2 regions of the Rhizobium skierniewicense Ch11 genome follow, and region 2 is predicted to be linked to the other one. Evidence: riboswitches for the same ligand, from Rfam matches in the RefSeq annotation. Region 2 holds a riboswitch; the other holds the start of a gene.
The links. A riboswitch is a leader RNA that binds a small molecule or an ion and turns the genes downstream of it on or off. The one in region 2 is predicted to bind S-adenosylmethionine.
Positions count from the first base shown of each region.

Region 1: it holds a riboswitch for S-adenosylmethionine, as region 2 does, so the genes downstream of both, EKM04_RS08570 (O-succinylhomoserine sulfhydrylase) here and metA (homoserine O-acetyltransferase MetA) in region 2, are expected to answer to the same signal.

Region 1 covers NZ_RXPG01000009.1:33,322-40,917, reverse strand. The annotation lists gene EKM04_RS08585 (hypothetical protein) at 1-71, opposite strand, end outside; tRNA gene EKM04_RS08580 (tRNA-Gly) at 473-543, opposite strand; gene EKM04_RS08575 (2'-deoxycytidine 5'-triphosphate deaminase) at 595-1,692, opposite strand; SAM riboswitch at 1,768-1,846, shown strand; gene EKM04_RS08570 (O-succinylhomoserine sulfhydrylase) at 1,892-3,076, shown strand; gene apaG (Co2+/Mg2+ efflux protein ApaG) at 3,314-3,706, shown strand; gene EKM04_RS08560 (Hsp33 family molecular chaperone) at 3,738-4,730, opposite strand; gene argF (ornithine carbamoyltransferase) at 5,088-6,005, opposite strand; gene EKM04_RS08550 (aspartate aminotransferase family protein) at 6,063-7,271, opposite strand.
Region 2 covers NZ_RXPG01000003.1:196,480-204,075, forward strand. The annotation lists gene EKM04_RS02540 (DeoR/GlpR family DNA-binding transcription regulator) at 1-513, opposite strand, end outside; gene EKM04_RS02545 (polyprenyl synthetase family protein) at 630-1,529, opposite strand; gene mtgA (monofunctional biosynthetic peptidoglycan transglycosylase) at 1,765-2,445, shown strand; gene EKM04_RS02555 (aldose epimerase family protein) at 2,451-3,473, opposite strand; gene metA (homoserine O-acetyltransferase MetA) at 3,549-4,487, opposite strand; SAM riboswitch at 4,563-4,639, opposite strand; gene EKM04_RS02565 (hypothetical protein) at 4,776-5,048, opposite strand; gene EKM04_RS02570 (thiamine diphosphokinase) at 5,217-5,867, shown strand; gene EKM04_RS02575 (ABC-F family ATP-binding cassette domain-containing protein) at 5,872-7,596, shown strand, end outside.

The sequences.
Region 1 (7,596 bases), on a different contig from region 2:
TCTAGAAGCCCGCCTGCGGCCATCTTTTCGAATCGCGCAGCGAGCTGGTTGCATTGCAAATTAGTTTCCATAACTCGCTCCTTCTATACGACGAGAACCAATCAAGTCGTCATCTGTTCCGTATGTAGGTTACAGATTTGTTTTTTGTATGTCAGCGCGCCGATATACGAAAATTAAATCGTGTCAACCCCTATTCCTGTGTGTTGCCGCCATTATGCGTACATTTGCCCTCAGGTCTATAGCTTGCTCTAACAATTTTGATAATTAATTAATAAGCACGCTACAAATGTAAATCACTGCCACAAAATTGCTACAGTTAACGCAGTGCCACTATCCAAATTTCTTAGTCGCCAAAGTCCACACTAATTAAGCATAATAGATCACACAGGGAACACTACCCTGTAAAACTACCTGTAAAACTTTACTCTTCGATATAGTGGGAAGCACACGAAAAGCTAGAATTTGAAGGCTGAGCGGGTGAAGGGAATCGAACCCTCGTATTCAGCTTGGGAAGCTGCTGCTCTACCATTGAGCTACACCCGCGTGAACGTAAGGGTCCGACAGTTCCGGAGAACTGTCAAGACACCGTTATGATTACCCGGCGCGGAAATGTTTTGAAAGCTTGAGGCCTTGAGCCTGATAATTGGACCCGAGACCTGCCCCATAAAGGCCTTCCGGCTTGGTCAGCATGTGTTCATAGACCAGACGGCCGACGATTTGGCCGTGCTCGAGGATAAAGGGAACTTCGTGGCTTCTGACTTCCAGAACGGCCCGGCTGCCGGTGCCACCGGCGCTGGCATGGCCGAAGCCCGGGTCGAAGAAGCCGGCATAGTGAACGCGAAATTCACCGACCAGCGGATCGAAAGGTGTCATCTCCGCTGCATAAAGCGGCGGTACGTGGACGGCTTCTTGGGAGACGAGGATGTAGAATTCATCCGGATCGAGAATAAGTTCGGCGCGGCCGCGGGCGTAGATTGGCTCCCAGAAATCGAGCACATCGTGCGCGGCCTTCTCATCGACATCGACAACGGCTGTGTGATGCTTGCCGCGATAACCGATAAGACCTTGCTCGCCAAAGCCCTGAAGGTCGATGGACAGGGCTATGCCGCCGCCTGACACGTTGGGGGTTTCACTGGCAACCAGCGTTTCGCTCTCATGCAGGCTCAGCAATTCGGCCTCGTTCAAAACCGCATGACCGATCCGAAAGCGAATTTGCGACAGGCGCGAGCCCTGACGCACGACGATGGGGAAGGTGCGCGGACTGATCTCGAGATAGAGTGGACCCTTGTAACCCGTGGGTATCTTGTCGAATTCCTGCGCATAGTCAGTTATGACGCGGGTAAAGATATCCAGACGGCCAGTCGAGCTTTTGGGGTTAGCAGAGGCAGACATATCGGCTGGAAGAGCAACAGCCTCCATCAAAGGTACGATGTAGACGCAACCGGTCTCCAGCACGGCACCTTCGCCAAGGTCGATCTCATGCAGGCTGAGCCTTCTCAGCTTCTCGATCACTTTTGTGGATGGGCCGGGCATGAAGCTTGCACGCACACGATAGGCCTTGGCGCCGAGCCGCAGATCAAGGCTCGCGGGCTGGATCTGATCCGAATCCAGAGCCCGTTCGCTCGTCAGTTGGCCGGAGGCGAACAGTTCCCGGATTGCACCATCCGCCAATATGCCCGTCGTTCTCGTCATGTTTTGGTCATCCCGTTTCACGGCGACAAAACCAAAAGCAAGGCATTGACGCAAGTCGTTAACGGGGTTAAGCCAAGCTTATCCCGTGGTGATTTGGCCGGTCGGCTTGCAGCCACGTTAAACAAGTGGCTAAAAAGACCGGGTGCGCTTGTAACCGGTCTGCTTTTGCGGCCGGTTTTTTTGTTTGTAAGGTGATGACATGAGCAAGAAATGGCGCCCGGCAACACAGCTGGTACATGGCGGCACACTGCGTTCCGGCTACGGCGAAACATCTGAGGCGATCTACCTCACGCAAGGTTTCGTCTACGACAGCTCCGAGGCGGCCGAAGCCCGCTTCAAGGGCGAGACGGAAGGCTTCATCTACGCCCGTTATGCCAGCCCCACCAATGACATGTTCGAAAAGCGCATGTGCCTGCTGGAGGGCGCCGAAGACGCGCGCGCCACGGCCTCGGGCATGGCTGCCGTCAGCGCCGCCATTCTCTGCCAGCTGAAGGCAGGCGATCACATCGTTGCCGCCCGCGCCTTGTTCGGCTCCTGCCGCTGGGTTGTCGAGACGCTAGCACCAAAATATGGCATCGAATGCACGCTGGTCGATGGACGTGATCTGGCCAACTGGGAAAAGGCAATTCAGCAGAACACCAAGCTCTTCTTCCTGGAAAGCCCCACCAATCCAACACTGGAAGTGGTCGATATCGCAGGCGTTGCAAAGCTGGCCAACCAGATCGGCGCAAAGCTGGTCGTTGACAACGTGTTTGCAACACCGCTTTTCCAGAAGCCGCTTGAACTGGGCGCCCATATTGTCGTCTACTCCGCAACCAAGCACATTGATGGTCAGGGACGTTGTCTCGGTGGCGTCGTTCTCTCCGACAAAAAGTGGATCGAGGAAGAGCTTCAGGACTACTTCCGCCACACAGGCCCGGCCATGTCTCCTTTCAACGCATGGACGCTGCTGAAGGGCATTGAAACGCTGCCGTTGCGCGTGCGCCAGCAGACGGCGAATGCCGGAAAGATTGCCGATTTTCTTGCCGACCAGAACAAAATCGGCAGGGTTATCTACCCAGGCCGCGCCGACCATCCTCAAGCCGATATCATCGCCAAGCAGATGACCGGTGGCTCGACGCTGGTGTGCTTTGAATTGAAAGGTGGCAAGGAAGCGGCCTTCAAGCTGCAGAATGCGCTTGAGATCGTCAAGATTTCCAACAATCTGGGTGATGCGAAAAGCCTGATTACCCATCCTGCCACAACAACGCACAAGAACCTGACCGACGAGGCCCGTGCTGAACTCGGAATTTCCGGCGGCACGCTGCGTCTTTCCTGTGGGATAGAAGATACTGACGATCTGGTGGAGGATTTTGCAGCCGCGATCGCCACGGTATCTGCCTGATGCTAGGGCCACGGCCCGGACATGTGCCGGGCCATGTCTACCCGTTCCTCCACCGCGAAACAGCGCCCGGAGACGCCAAAAAAGTGGGTGTGGTAACCGGATATTACCCTAAAGGTGATATCTATCGGAAAAGCGTGCGTCCTGTTCTTCAAAATCCAGCGGTAACCTGCAGTTTCTTGACGATGATCCACGCCTTTGGTGTAGAATATTTAACAAGCAATGACTTAGGGCCGCATTATGTATCGAGCAGTGACAAGAGACATCGAGGTCACCGTCGACCCCTATTACCTTGAAGAGCAGTCCGACCCGGATGACAGCCGTTACGTCTGGGGCTACACAGTGGTGATTTCCAATCTGTCGAATGTGGCTGTCACTCTCGTCAGTCGCTACTGGAATATTACGGATGAAACCGGACAGGTGGACGAAGTATCGGGCCCCGGTGTGATCGGTGAACAGCCGCAGCTGAAACCCGGTGACACCTATGAGTACTCCTCCGGCTGTCCGCTGGATACGCCATCCGGCATGATGTTCGGCCATTATGAAATGAAGGCGGATACCGGCGAGGTCTTCAACGTCGCTATCCCCGCATTTTCTCTGGATAGTCCCGGCCTGACAAGAATCCTCAATTAAAAAAGGCGGGAGATCATCCCGCCTTTCCAACTCATCTTGCCGCTTCCATTTCCTCAACCGGATAATGGTAGGTGGTGGAGCAGAACTCGCAGGTGACGGAGATGACACCATTCTCCTGGCTTTCCTGGATTTCCGTTGCGGAAAATCCTGACAGGACCCCTTTGATCTTGTCGCGCGAGCAGTTGCAGCGATCGACGATCAGTTGCGGATCATAGACCCGCACGCCCTGCTCATGGAAAAGGCGAAACAACAGTTTTTCCGCAGGCACCTGCGGATCGGTCAGCTCATCCATGTCTACTGTGTCGATCAGAGCGACGGCTTCGGTCCAGGCATCGTCCTCCGCATATTCGGCAGCACCCTCGTCGCCATCGCCGCCGTGAAGGTCGCGTTGGCGAACACGCTCAGGCGCCTGTGGCAGAAACTGCGCAATAATACCGCCTGCGCGCCAACTGCGACGCGGATTGCCATCGCTGTCCCGGTCAAACAACTCGGCAACGCCAAGGCGTACGCGGGTCGGCAACTGTTCTGACTGACGAAAATAGACGCCAGCAATGTCTTCCAGTGAGGACCCGTCCAGGGGTACGATGCCCTGATATGGTTGCATGCCTACACCCTGGTCGATGGTGAAGGCAAGAATACCCTCGCCCAGCAACTGTTCCGGCGATGTTTGGCCAGCAGCGGTCGCCTCAGCCAGACGCTCCTCATCAAAACGGGCATAGGCACGCATGCTTTCAGGTGCAGAAAAATCAGCGACCAGCAAATCCACAGGACCATCGCTCTTCGTTTGAAGGGTCAGTTTGCCGGAAAACTTAAGGGAGGTGCCAATAAGCGACGTCAAAACCACCGCCTCCGCCAAAAGACGAGCTACGACCGGCGGGTAGTCATGCCGCGCCAGAATAGCATTGAGGAGTGGTCCGACCTGAACGGCGCGACCGCGCACGTCCAGTCCCTCTACCTGAAAGGGAACGACCTTGTCGTCGCCAGCCAATTTAAGATCGTCCAGCTGTACCGTTGCGTCTGCCATGTCCTAACTCCTTGACGTCCGTTGCCCGAGCTTGCGCGCAAAATGATCGAAACCGCGACAGCATCGACCAACGGGCATGATGTTCGTATCGCACAGATAGACCGGGGACGATGAAAACGGAACCACCGTGCCACCTTAACTTTCGCAAAGGAGCGGTTTATCCGAGAACAGCGTATCCGTTCGGACCGGGCCTCCTGCGAGACGCGAACCTGCACGAAGCCACCGAGCGGCGAACGATTGATGAAAAGCTGCCGTTGTCAAAAACGGCAGCATTGAATTGCGCTAGAAGTAGGAACCCCGGCCTGAAATTCAAGTTACCCGGTTCAGCATCACCTGCAGGTGATTGGCTGACGCAAATCAGATAACGCCCATGCACCAGGCGATGATGGCCTTTTGCGCATGCAGACGGTTTTCGGCCTCATCGAAGACGACAGACTGAGGGCCGTCGATGACGTCATCCGTCACCTCTTCACCGCGATGCGCCGGCAGGCAATGCATGAACAACGCGTCCTTGTTGGCCTTGCTCATAAGGGCGGCATTGACCTGGTAAGGCTGAAAGATGTTATGGCCCCGCGCCTTGTGTTCCTGGTTCATGGAAACCCACGTGTCGGTCACGACGCAATCGGCACCTTCCACGGCGCGCTGCGCTTCGTGATAGAGCTTGACGTCGCCACCATTGTTGCGCGCCCAGTTCAGAAAGCGGTCATGGGGCTCAGACCCCATCGGCACGGCCATGTTCATGCGGTAACCGAAGCGTGCAGACCCTTCCACCAGCGAATGCAGCACGTTGTTGCCATCACCCGTCCAGGCAATGGTCTTACCTTTGATCGGGCCGCGATGCTCCTCGAAGGTAAGGATATCTGCCATGATCTGGCAAGGGTGCGTATCGTCGGTGAGGCCGTTGATGACAGGCACGGTCGCATGTTCGGCAAGCTCAAGCAGGCGCGAATGGTCGGTGGTGCGGATCATGATCGCGTCGACATAGCGCGACAGAACCTTGGCCGTATCGCCAATGGTTTCAGCGCGACCAAGCTGCATTTCCGTGCCGGACAAGAACAGAGTCTCGCCGCCCAGTTGGCGCATGCCGACATCGAAGGAGACACGCGTCCGCGTGGAGGGCTTTTCGAAGATCATTGCCAACATCTTGCCAGCCAGCGGCTTTTCCGCCGTACCGTTCTTGGTGGCAATCTTTCGCGCACGGGCGTCATCCATAATAACCCGCAGGTCTTCCGAACCAACGGCCGAAAGGTCTAGAAAATGCTTTGCTGATGCCATTTCAATATAGTCCCGTTGGTGCAGGCCGCGCTTGGCGCTTGCCTGAACAATGCGCGTTCAAGCGCTTTTTGCCATTTTCGTGGTGAGGCTTTCCGCCGCTCTTTCAAGCCGGGCCAGCCCCTCGCGCGCCTCTTCCGCCGTCACGACAAGCGGCGGCAGCAGCCGGATGACATTGTCACCAGCCGGAACGCCCAGAAGCCGTTCCGCACGGATCGCATGCAGCAGATCCGATGACGGCACCTTCGCCTTGACGCCGATCAGAAGACCCTCGCCTCTGATCTCCTCGATCACATCAGGATAGCGATCCTTGAGCGATGCGAGCCCTTGACGGAATACCAGTGCAACGTCTCGCACATGCGGAAGAAAGTCGTCGGCCAGAACGATATCCAGCACCGCGTTGCCGCAGGCCATGGCCAACGGGTTGCCGCCATACGTCGTACCATGCACGCCAGCCGTCATGCCGGATGCGGCCTCTGCCGTGGCAAGGCATGCGCCGAACGGAAAACCGCCGCCGATACCCTTGGCCACCGCCATGATATCCGGCGTCACGCCCGACCACTCATGCGCAAAGAACTTGCCCGTGCGGCCGACGCCGGTCTGTACTTCATCAAAAATCAGCAGCAGGCCATGCTCGTCACACAGCGCCCGTAGTGCCCGCAGAAACTCCGGCGACACGGGGCGCACACCGCCCTCACCTTGAATCGGCTCGATCAGCAGCGCTGCCGTTTCCGGAAGGATCGCCGCTTTCAGCGCGTCGAGATCGTTGAACGGTACCTGATCGAAGCCCTCGACCTTGGGACCGAAACCCTCGATGTATTTCTCCTGTCCACCGGCAGCAATCGTTGCCAGCGTGCGCCCATGGAAAGCGCCTTCAAAGGTAATGATACGGAATTTTTCCGGATGACCATGCGTGTAATGATAACGGCGCGCGGTTTTGATAGCGCATTCCAGGGATTCCGCACCCGAATTGGTGAAGAAAACCTTGTCCGCAAAAGTTGCATCCGTCAGCCGCTTGGCGAGCACTTCCTGCCCCTCAACCTCGTAGAGATTGGACAGGTGCCAGACCTTTTCTGCCTGCGACTTTAACGCGTCCACCATGTGCGGATGGCTGTGACCAACCGATGTGACCGCCACGCCCGCACCAAAATCCAGGTATCGCTCGCCCTTTTCCGTAACGAGCCAAACGCCCTCTCCTCGTTCAAAGCGCAGGGGAGCTCTGGAAAACGTATCGAACAATGGCCCAGTTTCGAGCACAGTGTCGGCCATGGCAGTGTCACTCCTTGCGCGAAAGGCGCTGTCATAAGGGCTTACCGGTCATCCCGTGCCTGAAAATCAAAAATGCCGCCTCGCGGCGGCTTCGGGTCGTCTTCCTCTTACGCAATCACTATTGTCACTTCACCTGGCGATGTCAACAAATGTCCGTATTTTCCGGCTGTCTCAAGCCATGGTAGAAGATTTGGGACACCATACGAGGTGTTGCTTTTCTGACTCACAAATGCAGCAAGTTGGGGAAAACCGGAAAATCGATTCCAGATGATTCCCACGACTCTTGTCAGAGAGTCACCCGACGATTAGGTTAATCTTCAATTAC
Region 2 (7,596 bases):
AAGATCGGGCCGCATCTGTTCCAACTGCCGTATGGCCGTCGCGTCGATGGCCGCGCCGATGGCGGGATGGACCCGGCCACCGATCAGAATGAGATCGATGTCCGTATTTCCTTCCAGTTCGGCGGCAATGACCGGCGTGCTGGTGATCACGGTAAGCTTCAAACCCGCCCCAAGATTTTTAGCTATGGCCAGATTGGTGGAGCCGGCATCGATAAAGACCGTCATTCCGTCCTGTAAGAATCGAGCAGCAGTTCGGCCCAACGTCGCCTTGCGATCCGGCATTTCCGTCATACGGGTTTTCAGTGGGACGGTTGTTCTGGTCGCCAAAAGCGCGCCGCCGTAAACGCGCGTGCATTCTCCTCGGGCCGCCATCTCGCGCAGATCGCGCCTGACCGTGTCTTCCGAGACGTCGAACGTCTGCGCCAGTTCCTGTGACAGCACCCGACCGTGCTGTTGTAACTGCGCGTAGATCAACGCTTGTCTCTCGCTCACAAAATGGTCTGGCTTGCTCATTCGGAATCATTCGGCTAAATCGTGCATAAACATGCATACGATGGCAGGGATCATCGATCAAGCGATTTATGGCGAGCGGCTTTAAAAACAGGCGATGACTGGACTGGCGATGGAGGTCAGTTTTTGCGCTCGGCAACAAACCGTGCGGTTTCGATCAGGATATCCGCGCGTTTGCCATAGGGGGTCAGCAGATCCGAGGCTTCCGACACCAGTTCACGCAAACGGCTTCGACCCCAGTCCGATCCGCGCAGAGCAACCAATGTTCCCTTGCCCCGGGCGGCATCCTTGCCGGTCGCCTTGCCCATGGTGGCGGCGTCGGAGGTGAGATCGAGGAGGTCGTCGGCCAGTTGAAAAGCAAGGCCGATCTTTTCGCCGTAGCTGCGCAGACGCGTTCGCTCGGTGGAAATGCTTCCGGCGATGATCGCACCGGCTTCACAGGCAAAACGGATGAGGGCACCGGTTTTCATCGCCTGCAATGTAATCACGCCGCCCTCGTCGGGGGCTTGGCTCTCGGCTGCCAGATCGAGTGCCTGTCCGCCCGCCATGCCGCCGATACCCGCCGCTTTCGCCAATGCGAGGACGAGTGTGGCTCTGCGATCGTCGGGCAGGGTGGTCTCCGGTGACGCGATAATATCGAAGGCCAGCGTCAGCAGGCTATCGCCCGCCAGAATGGCCGTCGCCTCATCGAATTTCCTGTGAACCGTCGGCTGGCCGCGGCGCAGATCATCATTGTCCATGGCAGGAAGATCATCGTGCACCAGCGAATAACAGTGCAGGCATTCCAGCGCTGCGCCGACATGCAATGCGGCGGTGGCGTCACCACCCAAAAGAGCCGCGGTCTCGATAACCAGAAACGGCCGCAACCGCTTGCCACCGTTCAAGACACCGTGGCGCATGGCGTTGAGCAAATTTTCCGGGCGGGTGATTTCGTCGGTGCGCGGGTTGCTGGACAGCAAGTCGCCGAGCAAGGCTTCGGTTCTTGCCGCATTGTCGCGCAGCCGGGTCTCGAATGTCATCTTGCCTGTTTCCTTACCATGTCAGGTGACGATTGGCTCTTTCGCATGGGGAAAAATGGCTGGCAATCGTTTTTGTCAGCTGGATGTGGAACTTCGTTATCGACAGTAGCCTTGATGGTGTATGCGGAATATGAAAGGCTTCGATGGGTAGCCAAGTGGGGGCCAAGTTTTGAGCAGCACGCCGGACAGCGAGACGGATCACGAAACGCTTGTCGAGAGCGAGAGAAAACCTGATGTGGATGTGCGAAGTCTCGTGAAACGTATCCTCCTCTTCATTCTCGCCCTGCTGGTTTTGCCCTACCTGCTCATTGTCCTCTATGCCCTGCCTTTCATGCGTCCGGTTTCGACGCTGATGCTGGCCGATCTCGTCATGTTTCAGGGCTATGATCGACGCTGGGTGTCGCTCGACGAGATTTCACCACGGCTCGTTCAATCGGTGATGATGTCCGAGGATGGGCAATTCTGTTCCCACGGCGGGGTAGACTGGAACCAGATGCAGACAGTGGTCAACAGCGCATTGGAAGGTGAGGCCACGCGTGGTGCCAGCACCATTCCCATGCAGACGTCAAAAAACCTGTTTCTATGGAATGGCCGGTCTTTCATCCGCAAAGGGTTGGAACTGCCCCTGGCTGTCGTGTCCGACTTCGTCTGGTCAAAAAAACGGATGATGGAGATTTATCTCAACGTCGCCGAATGGGGGCCGGGCATTTACGGCATCGAAGCCGCTGCGCAATACCACTTCAAGGTCTCGGCCTCGAAGTTGAGTTCGCGGCAGGCAGCACTTCTTGCGGTCGCGCTGCCCAATCCGATTGATCGCGTTGCTGGAAAACCCGGCAGAGGAATGCAACGTCTGGCCGGCCTCATCGAAAGACGAGCCCGGGGTTCAGGCGCCTATGTCGGGTGCGTTCTGGACTAGGAACCTCAGCCTTTGGTGAAGATGTAGTCGGTTTCCTGACGAAGCGTTTCGCCGGGGCGCAGGATTGCCTTAGGGAAACCATCGTGGTTGACTGCGTCCGGCCAAATCTGGGTTTCGAGGCAAAGGCCCGCAAAAGGTCCATAGCGACGGCCCTCCAGGCCCGGCGCGCCGGTGTTCAACTTGAAGGCCGAGTAGAATTGCACGCCGGGCTCGGTCGTGTGCACTTCCAGCGATACTTTCGAGGCCGGTGCCGTGACACGCGCGACCCTGCGTTTGGCGACGCGCTCCGATGACAGGCAGAAATTGTGATCATAGGTCACCTGCTCGCCGTTTTCTTCCCGCTCGACGGGGACAGGACGGCGCAGATCGAACACGGTGCCATCTACGGGGCGGATTTCGCCGGTCGGGATTTGTCGATCGGTTGTCGGTAAATAATGGTCAGCGGCGATTTCGATTTCGTGGCCGAGCGTGGTTTGCGCGCCATCGAGATTGAAATAGGAATGCTGGCAGATGTTGGCGATGGTCGGCTTGTCGGTCGTCGTCTCATAGACCATCGACAGCACACCGCCTTCCCGGATCGTGTAGGTCGCGGTTACGGTACAATTGCCCGGATAACCAGCACGGCCATCCGGATCGACGATCTGCAGAACCACGTGGTCAGGGCCATGTTCCATCAGCAGCCAGTTGCGCTTGCCGATGTTGTCGCTGCCGCCGTGTAGATGGGTGACACCCTTTTCGTTCAGTTCGAGCTGATAGGTCTTTCCATCGATAGTGAACTTGCCGCTATCGATGCGGTTGGCATTGCGGCCCGGTGTGGCGCCGAAATAGGAGGAGTATTTCGGGTAGTCATCGAAATTGTCGAAGCCCAGAACGAGTGGCGGCTGGTGGCCGTCAAGGCGCAAATCCTGGATGACAGCACCCCAGGTCAGGACATGGGCCGTCAATCCGCCTGCAGAAATGGTGACACGCTCGACCTTTTCTCCCGATGCCGTCAGTCCGAAATTTTCCCGTGTTGCGCCATCGCTCATCGTCTTCATTCTCCCACTCGACACATATGGGCCGGACGTTGCTTTATTTTCCGGCCGCACGCAATTGCAGAATTTTCACTCTGCGCTCTGGTCCTGGCCTTTTCCGATTTCTTCCAGATCATACGGTGTCGTCTGGTAAATCTCGTTGATCCAGTTGCCCATGAACAGATGGGCGTGGCTGCGCCAGCGGTTGAGCGGCGTCAGACCAGGGTCGTTGTGCGGAAAATAATCATGCGGCACCTTGATCGGCACGCCAGCATCGACATCGCGAAAATATTCGTCGGCGAGCGACGTGGAATCGTACTCGACATGGTTGAACATATAGAGCCGCTTGCCTTTCTTCTCGTGCACGAGGCAAACGCCCATCTCCTCGGATTCCATCAGGATTTCAAGGTTGGGATGCTTTTCGATGTCGGCGCGGCGCACTTCTGTCCAGCGCGATACGGGCACCTGAAAATCATCCGAGAAGCCATTGAGGTAGATCGAGGCGGGGCTCAGATTGCGGTGGCGGTAGACGCCGAACGCCTTTTCCTTCAGCGCATGCTTCGGCACATCATGGAAATGGTAGATGGCGGCCATCGCACCCCAGCAGACATTTAGCGTCGAGTGGACATTCGTCTCCGTCCATTCGAAAATCTTGCGCATCTCATCCCAATAGGTCACGTCCTCATAGGTCAGTTTTTCCACGGGCGCGCCGGTGATGATGAAGCCGTCGAACTTGCGGTGACGCACCTCTTCCCAAGTCTCATAAAAGGATAGCAGGTGCTCTTCCGGCGTATTCTTGGCACGATGGCCGCCGATACGAACCAACGAGAGCTCGACCTGAAGCGGAGACGCGCCGACCAGTCGCGCCATCTGGATCTCGGTCTTGATCTTGTTCGGCATGAGATTGAGAAGCCCGATCTGGAGCGGGCGAATATCCTGCCGGATGGCCGCCGTTTCTGTCAGTACCCGCACACCCTCATGTATCAGGGTTTCGAACGCAGGCAGCGTATCGGGGATTTTTATCGGCATGTCGAACTCACTTCCGTGGAGGCGCGGGCCATGAACACAAAAACCGGCAACGAAATCGCAGCCGGTCCTCGGAAATGAGATGTTTCCTCGACCATTTAGCGACTTCTTTAAAGTGGCTGCAAGCCGGTCGGCAAATCACCACATAGGAGCGGTACATACGCCTGGAATTGCTCTGAATCAACGAAAATCGACACTGCTCAATTGCCCTGCAGTCAAGCCGAAACGCCGTAAGTAAAGCGGCGAGCATTTCAGGAAACCCGCCGCTTTACCGTTTCTCAATCTGAGACGTTAGAAGAAACGAACATTGCCTCCTGGTAAGCCGTTGGCAAAAAGGACGTTATTCTGGGGGAAATTCGGGCTCGAAGCCTGATATGTCGCTGTGTAATTGGTATTATCGGCGAACGTGCCGGAACTGTTGGCGAATATCGCATCTCCGTAACCAATCGTGCTGACGTTCAGTTGGTTCGAATTGCCAACGGCTCCGTTTGCGATGGCCGCGATAACCGTAGCGCCGTTGTAGAGAGTGAGAATTCTGCCAGTATTGTTTGTCACGGTGAACATGAAAACCTCCTTTGGTTGCATTTATGTCATACCATGCTTGCTGAAGTGTACTGACCTGAAGTTGTTAACCTCAGCGTAAATCGAAACTCGTTTTAAACGGCGGCATGATGGATGGTCGCATCATGGTTATGGCTTTTGCTTTTTGCCATAGATAGGCTATGGCAGAGCATGACATCTGCTCCTTTCACCATTTTGCTCGGCGGCAACATCACTGTTACGGATCGCTTGCAAAAGGCGGTGGCGGATACGCGCGTGATTGCCGCAGATAGCGGCATGCGTCACGCGCAACCGTTGGGGCTTATCCCTGAGCTTTGGGTTGGCGACTTCGATTCGTCCGACACGGCGCTGCAAGAGGGTTGGGCGGATGTCGAGAAACAACCATTTCCGGCTACAAAGGGCGTTACAGACGGCGAGATTGCGGTTTCCGAAGCCCTGTCCCGGGGTGCGCAGCGATTGACACTGGTTGGAGCATTGGCGGGTGAGCGGTCGGACCATGCGCTGTTTCATCTGCTTTATGCGGTTTCGCTGGCAGAGCGCGGATTCGAGGTGGTGCTGACATCAGGCGAAGAAGAAGCCTATCCGCTGATGGAAGGCACTCTGGACCTCGATCTTCCCTCCGGGTCCCTGTTTTCGGTTGCTGGTTTTACCGCGCTGAAAGGCCTTGATATCGAAAATGCACGCTATCCCCTAGAAAACTTCGCGCTTGCTTTCGGCTCGTCGCGCACTATTTCCAACGTGGCGGAAGGCCCCTTGCGCCTTCGCCTCAAAAGCGGCAAAGCCATCGTGCTTGCCCGTCCTTATGACAAGACCGGAGCCTGACACCTTGGCACCCCCCATTTTGAAACTCGACGATATCACGCTGAAATTCGGCGCTACCCCGCTGCTTGACGGTGCCAACCTTCAAGTCGAGCCCGGCGATCGCATCTGCCTCGTCGGCCGCAACGGTTCGGGCAAATCCACGCTGATGAAAATCGCTGCCGGTCTGGTCGAGGCGCAATCGGGTGAGATTTTCAAGCACCCTTCCGCCACCATTCGTTATCTGGATCAGGCACCGGATTTTGCCGGTTACGAGACGGTGCAGGCCTATGCCGAGGGGGGGCTGGGACCGGGTGATGATGCCTATCGCGTCACCTATCTGTTGGAACATCTGGGCCTGACGGGACAGGAACATCCGTCCAGCCTTTCCGGCGGGGAAGCGCGCCGCGCAGCACTCGTGCGCGTCATGGCGCCTGAGCCCGATATCCTGATGCTGGACGAGCCGACCAACCATCTCGACCTGCCGACCATCGAATGGCTGGAAAGCGAATTGCAGCAGACGCGCAGCGCGCTGGTGCTGATTTCGCATGACCGTCGTTTTCTCGAAAAAGTCTCCACCGCCACCGTCTGGCTGGACCGAGGACAGGCACGTCGTCTCAGCCGCGGTTTTGCGCATTTCGAGGAATGGCGCGACAAGGTGCTGGAAGAAGAAGAGCTGGAACAGCACAAGCTCGGCAAGGCCATCGAGCGCGAAGAACACTGGATGCGCTATGGCGTGACGGCGCGTCGCAAGCGCAACATGCGCCGCGTCGGCGAGCTTCAGGCCATGCGCGCCGACTACCGCGGCCATAAGGGGCCACAGGGTTCCGTGCAGGCAACGGCGGCAGAGGGGCGCGAGTCGGGCAAGCTGGTGATCGAGGCTCATGCCATCACCAAATCCTATGGCGAGCGGGACATCGTCACGCCGTTTTCGCTGCGCGTCCATCGCGGTGATTGCATCGGTTTTGTCGGACCCAACGGTGCTGGTAAGACCACGCTGTTGAAAATGCTGACGGGCCAGCTGAAGCCTGACACGGGTAAAGTCAAACTCGGCACCAACCTGGAAATCGCCACGCTGGACCAGAAGCGTGAGGATCTGGACCCGAACGACACGCTGGCGCAATATCTGACAGATGGCCGTGGTGAAAACCTTCTCGTCAATGGCGAGCTGAAGCATGTCACCGGCTATATGAAGGATTTTCTGTTTGCGCCTGAACAGGCCCGTACGCCGATCCGCAATCTCTCCGGTGGGGAGCGCGCCCGTCTCATGCTGGCGCGCATTCTGGCCAAGCCCACCAACCTTCTGATCCTTGACGAACCGACCAACGATCTGGATATCGAAACGCTCGATCTACTGCAGGAAATCGTTGCTGGGTTCTCTGGCACCGTTATCCTCGTCAGCCACGACCGCGACTTTCTCGACCGCACTGTCACTTCGACGATCGCGCCTGCCAACCCGGATGCGCCGGATGGCCGCTGGATCGAATATGCCGGTGGTTATTCGGATATGATGGCGCAGCGCAAGGGCGCGTCCGACGAGAAGAAGAAAGCCGAGAAACAGGATAAGGCAAAATCCTCATCCAACGCAGCGTCCGACCCGGCCAAGGCGAAGGGTAAGCTCTCCTTCAAGCAGAAATTCGCGCTCGAAAATCTGCCTAAGGAGATGGAGAAGACCCAGCTGGAAATCGCTGAGTGCGAGCAACGCATGGCCGACCCCAATCTGTTCGTCAAGGACCCGACTGTCTTCAACACA